2 regions of the Streptococcus viridans genome follow, and region 1 is predicted to be linked to the other one. Evidence: predicted binding sites of a transcription regulator. Region 1 holds the regulator's gene; the other holds the start of a gene.

Region 1 (3,292 bases):
GCAGCGGGAGACCTATTGGTAGAAGCAGATTTGGATGCTATTCGTGAAGCTGGACGTGCAACTACAACGGTTGTAGTCTTCACAAATGGTGCAGCTATTAAATCTGTCACTCTTACACAAACTGGTCAACTTCCAGCAGATGCTGTGGTTGCTAAGGTTGAATTATAATCTATGAGAGTTATTCCTTGTATCTATTGGATACAGGGAATTCTCTATTAGGAGAGTAGGATCATGAAATTTTTAACTTTAAACACTCATAGTTGGATGGAAGAAAATCCCCAACAAAAATTTGAGGACTTATTAAAAGACATTCTTGAAAAGCAATACGATGTGATTTGTTTCCAAGAAATAAATCAGACCATCGAAAGTCCAGTTGTTCCTGTTAATGACTTGTACCATCCAACTCCTTCTGCGGAGCCGATCCATCAGGATCACTATGTTCGTTGTTTAGTTGAAAAATTAGAAGAAGAAGGATTGAGCTACCACTGGACCTGGGCTTATAACCATATCGGCTATGACCGTTATCATGAAGGTGTGGCGATTCTATCGCGTACCCCAATCCAGGCAAGCGAACTCTTGGTTTCAGATGTGAATGATCCAACAGATTATCATACACGACGGATTGCCATTGCAGAAACCCAAGTTGATGGGAAAGACATTGCTGTTGCCAGTGTCCACCTCTCTTGGTGGGACAAAGGCTTCCAGCAAGAGTGGGCGCGTTTAGAAGAGCGTTTTAGCCAATTGCAGAAACCCTTGATCTTAGCAGGAGATTTTAATAATCCAGCTGGTCAAGAGGGGTATGAGGCCATTTTAGCGAGTCCGCTAGCTCTTCAAGATAGCTTTATTGAAGCCCGTCAGACCAAGGGGACTTACACAGTAGGTCCTGGAATTGATGGATGGGATGATAATCAGGTACCTTTGCGGATTGATTATGTTTTCACTTCAAAAGAATGGGTTATCGAACGACTAGAAGTTGTGTTTGATGGTTCCAACCAACCTCTCATCAGCGACCATTATGGTTTGTCAGCTGACTTGTATTTACCATAAGATTCAAATCCCTATGCCTTTAGGAGGCTAGGGATTTTCTTTGTTTCGCTTGCTTTCACTTTAGCCCTAAATATGATAGAATAAAGTATTAAGAAACGATAAGGAGGGTGTCCATGCGGTGTCCAAAATGTGGCGGAAACAAGTCTAGTGTTGTAGATAGTCGCCAGGCAGAAGATGGGAAAACGATTCGTAGAAGAAGAGAATGTGATGAATGTCATCATCGCTTCACCACTTATGAACGAGTAGAAGAGCGGACTCTTGTTGTGGTGAAAAAAGATGGCACCCGGGAACAGTTTTCTAGAGATAAAATATTTAATGGGATTATTCGATCTGCTCAGAAACGTCCTGTTTCAAGTGACGAAATTGAGGAAATTGTGGGTCGCATCGAACAAAAGATTCGAAGCCAGAGTGAAAATGAGATTCAGAGTGACTATATTGGATCACTGGTCATGGACGAGTTAGCAGAGTTGGACGAAATTACCTATGTCCGCTTTGCGAGTGTCTATCGTAGTTTCAAGGATGTTGGTGAATTGGAAAGTCTCTTAAAACAGATTACCAAAGGAACGAAGAAGAAAAAGGAAAAATAGATGAAGCCCAATACTTCATTTTCTTTCTTGAAGAATAATTATTTGGCGCCTACAGGAGCCTCCTTTACGCATCTGTATGGACCAATATTAGGTGTTCAAGCAAGTCAATTATATACTTTTCTGCTGAGTCTCTATGATCAGGGGAAAGAAAAACGGCTGATTGCTGTTGTTTTAAATCATCTGGATCTAGGTTTCGCTCATTTTCTCGAAAGTTTAGACCGCTTGATTGCCATGAATTTATTAGAGGTTTATGAAACAGAAGAAGGACTTCAGTTCCGATTTGTGCCTCCGCTAGAAGCAGATCAATTTTTTGCCAATGTTGCTTATCAGAAATTGCTGGAGAAAAAAATAGGAGAAGCAGCAGTTCGTGACTTGCTTCCTGAAAAACCAGAGGGCGAAAAACGGAAGGTGAACTTTGCCTCTGTCTTTGGTATTGATGGAGTTTCGACCCCTCAGAGAAAAACATCTTCCTTCAGTTTGGAGCACTTTAAACAATTAATGGCGCGGGATGGCCTTCGTTTTGAGAACGAACAAGAGGACCTCTTAGTTCTCTATGCCATCACTGAAGAGAAGAATTGGACTTGGTATGAGACCTATCTCTTGGCTAAGGAGACAGCGGCTAATAGGCTCATTTCGACCAAGCGGATGAGACAGAAACTAACCCAACAACCACAGGAAAACGGCAAGGATGAGTTTACTCCGCAGGAAAGAGCCATTATCCGGGAAGCAAAAAATAAGACCAGTCGTCAATTTTTAGCAGGAATTAAAAAAGCACGTAAGGCTGTCGTGACCCAATCTGAGCGTCAAGCGATTTCTGATTTGGCCCAGTTAGGCCTATTAGATGAAGTCATAAACGTGATCTTGTTGTTGACCTTCAATAAGGTTGCTTCTGCTAATCTCAATGAAAAATATGCCTTAAAAGTTGGGAATGATTTTGCGTATGAGGGGATTAAAACGGCTGAAGAGGCTGTCCTGAAGATCCGCCAGCGCCAAGACTCCCATACACAAAAAGCAAAAGAGAAAGCAACTAAGAGTGGACAAGCGACTGGAAAAACCAATGTTCCTAAGTGGAGTCAGCCTAACTATACCAATCAGACCAGCCAGGAAGAACAGGCTGATCTGGAACAACAAAAACGGGCCTTGCTCGAGAAATTAAATCAAGGAGGGGAGTAAATGGAGAGCGTAGGGAAAACCATGTCCCAGATGAATCGATCACAGCAGTTCAATTATGAAGAATTGGTAGCTCAAATTCTCGCCGAACCTGAGATTGCAACCTTTATTCAAAAGGAAGCCTTGTCGGATGCTGAAATCCGTCGTAGTATTTCCAAGTTTAACCAATACATCAGTGAACGGAATCGCTTTGTCCTCGGGGATGAGGATTATATTGCAAGAGGGTATAAGCCTGTATTGGTCATGAATGAGGGCTATGCGGATGTTTCCTACGAGGAGACACCTGAGTTGATTGAGGCACAAAAACAAGCTGCTATCAACAGACGCTTGCAACTAATCAACTTACCAAGCACTTTGAAGGAAGCTTCCTTAGCCAAAGTCGACTTGGATGATCGTGGACGTTTTGGAGCCTTTGAAGAGTTAGCCAATTTTGTTGCTTCCTATCCTCAAGCCCGTAAAGGAATCTTTCTATACGGAGATTTTGGAGT
Region 2 (3,292 bases), 840 kb from region 1:
GCTGGGTTTGGCAATTTCTTACCAAGTAAGTTTGCAAGAACACGTTTGGTCACGTCGCGAATATCTGCCGCACGTTCTTGCATGTATGGGTTATCTTCCATTCCTTCAAAGATGGTGATAAACATGTCTGTGATTTCTTTCAATCCAGCCTCAGCATTCACCTTCTTCGTGCGAATCGTTTCCTTGATCTGACCAACCATTTCAGGGTCAGAAAGAACCATCATGTGAGCATCAAATACTTGTGCCGCTTCCTCACCAAGGCTCGCTACTGCATTCTCCCGAATAAGAGAAAGCTCGTTTTGTGAAGCTTCAAGAGCTGCATCCAAACGAGCTTCTTCTGCATTTGTATCTTCAACTGAGATTGTATCAAATGACAAGTCGGGTTGAACAAGTAGATATGCCTTAGCAACGGCAACACCATCAGATGCTGCAATTCCTTTAAGCATTTCTGTCATGTTTATGCCAATCCTTCTTTTTCCATTGTTTCAGCGATTGCTGCAAGAGCGTCATCAGCGTCAGCACCTTCAGCTGAGATTACAACGTCAGCTCCTTGACCAACACCCAGGCTCATAACACCCATGATTGATTTCAAGTTAACTGATTTACCTTTGTATTCAAGAGTAATATCTGAAGCAAATTTGCTAGCAGTTTGAACCAACAAAGTTGCTGGACGTGCGTGGATACCTGTTTCTGCCACGATGTGGAAATCTTTAGAAGCCATAGTTTGACTCTCCTTTTATAATTAGTTTTGAGTTATCTGTGATAACCCTTACAATTTGCTATTATATCATCTTCTCCAATATTTTTCAAGATTTTTATCACACACTTACTGAAAATACTTACAGGAAGCACTCAATTTTTCTATTCTTTTGGACTACTTTTTAACTTTCTTCTATTAAATAAATAGAATTGGTTTCATGGACACAGTATATAGAATTTTAGGAAAAAGGACTAAATTACTTTGACTTTAAAAACCTATATTTTTCACGTTTTCCTTAATTTTCACTAATTCTTACAATACTACATATTGTGGTATCATTCGGAATAGTTAATTTATGTGCACAATATTTAGTTAAAACTCTTGACAAGAAAAAACCTTTTGTTTATACTAGATACAGATTTATGAATTTAGAGGAGTTAGATCACACTATGGTGACAATTTATTCAAAAAATAATTGCGTTCAATGTAAAATGACCAAACGTTTTTTAGATACCAATCACGTTGAATACCGTGAAATTAATCTAGATGAGCAACCTGAGTTTGTAGACCATGTGAAGAACCTTGGTTTCAACGCTGCACCAGTTATCCAAACGGCAGATGAAGTCTTTTCTGGCTTCCAACCAGCTAAGCTCAAGAAATTATCTTAAAACTATCAAACAGGATCTGATTGGTCTAGGGAATGAAATACTGTAGTTCTCGACTACAGTATTCCCCTAGCCCTTTTACTTGTACAGGGGAGCTTGCCTCCCCTTTGTTTTTGAATTAGAAAAAGGAACATTATGGGATTAAAATCACTTGAAGACGTAACCTACTTCCGTCTTAATAATGAAATCAACCGTCCAGTAAACGGTCAAATCATGCTTCATAAAGATAAAGAAGCCTTGGATGCCTTCTTCAAAGAAAACGTTGTGCCAAATACCATGGCCTTTGATTCAATAACGGATAAAATCAACTACCTTATTGAACACAACTATATCGAAACAGCCTTCATTCAGAAGTACCGTCCTGAATTTTTGGAAGAACTTTATCAATTTATTAAAGATCAAAACTTCCAATTCAAGTCCTTCATGGCTGCCTATAAATTCTATAACCAGTACGCTCTGAAAACAAATGATGGAGAATACTATCTCGAAAGCATGGAAGACCGCGTCTTCTTCAATGCTCTCTATTTTGCGGATGGAAATGAAGACATTGCAAAAGACATCGCAAACGAAATCATCCACCAACGCTACCAACCAGCTACTCCTTCATTCTTAAATGCTGGACGTGCCCGTCGTGGAGAATTGGTCTCCTGTTTCTTGATCCAAGTAACCGATGACATGAATGCGATTGGACGCTCTATCAACTCTGCCCTTCAACTTTCTCGTATCGGTGGTGGGGTTGGGATTTCCCTCAGCAACCTTCGTGAAGCTGGAGCACCGATCAAGGGCTATGAAGGAGCTGCTTCTGGGGTCGTACCTGTTATGAAACTCTTTGAAGATAGCTTCTCTTACTCGAACCAATTGGGACAACGCCAAGGGGCTGGGGCTGTTTATCTCAACGTCTTCCACCCAGATATTATCGCCTTTCTTTCTACCAAGAAAGAAAATGCCGATGAAAAGGTTCGTGTTAAGACCCTTTCACTTGGTGTCGTCGTGCCAGACAAGTTCTACGAGTTGGCTCGTAAGAATGAAGAAATGTACCTCTTCAGCCCTTACTCTGTAGAGCGTGAATACGGAGTGCCATTCAACTACATCGACATCACTGAAAAATACGATGAGTTGGTCGCTAATCCAAACATCCGCAAGACAAAAATCAAGGCGCGTGATTTGGAAACTGAAATTTCTAAATTGCAACAAGAATCTGGTTACCCTTATGTAGTCAACATCGATACTGCTAACCGGGCAAACCCAGTTGATGGGAAGATCATCATGAGTAACTTGTGTTCAGAGATCCTCCAGGTTCAAGAGCCAAGCTTGATTAACGATGCCCAAGAATTCATTAAAATGGGAACAGACGTCTCATGTAACCTTGGTTCAACCAACGTAGTCAACATGATGACTTCACCTGATTTTGGTCGTTCCATTCGTGCCATGGTTCGTGCCTTGACCTTTGTAACCGATAGTTCTCACATCGTCGCTGTTCCTACTATCGACCACGGAAATAGCCAAGCGCATACCTTTGGTCTTGGTGCTATGGGCCTTCACAGTTATCTTGCCCAACAATTGATTGAATACGGATCACCTGAGTCTGTTGAGTTTACGAGCATCTACTTCATGCTCATGAACTACTGGACCCTCGTGGAATCAAACAACATCGCGCGTGAACGGGGTATTACCTTCCATAACTTTGAAAAATCAGACTACGCAAATGGTAGCTACTTTGATAAGTACACGACTGGAGAGTTTGTTCCAAAATCTGATCGCGTCAAAGAACTCTTTAAAGATATCTTCATCCCAAGTGCAGAAGATTGGGCAGAATTGCGTGCGAAGGTTCAAGCAGATGGTCTTTACCACCAAAACCGCTTGGCTGTAGCACCAAATGGTTCTATCAGCTACATCAATGACGTATCTGCTTCTATCCACCCAATTA

Evidence for each region. The regulator NrdR, encoded in region 1, represses ribonucleotide reductase genes. The targets are predictions, from matches to a motif close to ACACNATATATNGTGT.
Region 2: a site for NrdR is predicted at 1,018-1,033, ahead of nrdH (glutaredoxin-like protein NrdH). Genes of this name have one in related genera too.

What each region holds. Positions count from the first base shown of each region.
Region 1 covers NZ_LR134266.1:1,502,413-1,505,704, reverse strand. Annotated here, with positions in the region: gene EL081_RS07840 (PTS transporter subunit IIBC) at 1-168, shown strand, start outside; gene EL081_RS07835 (endonuclease/exonuclease/phosphatase family protein) at 232-1,047, shown strand; gene nrdR (transcriptional regulator NrdR) at 1,161-1,634, shown strand; gene EL081_RS07825 (DnaD domain protein) at 1,635-2,807, shown strand; gene dnaI (primosomal protein DnaI) at 2,808-3,292, shown strand, end outside.
Region 2 covers NZ_LR134266.1:665,990-669,281, reverse strand. Annotated here, with positions in the region: gene ptsP (phosphoenolpyruvate--protein phosphotransferase) at 1-455, opposite strand, end outside; gene EL081_RS03640 (phosphocarrier protein HPr) at 458-721, opposite strand; gene nrdH (glutaredoxin-like protein NrdH) at 1,150-1,368, shown strand; gene nrdE (class 1b ribonucleoside-diphosphate reductase subunit alpha) at 1,501-3,292, shown strand, end outside.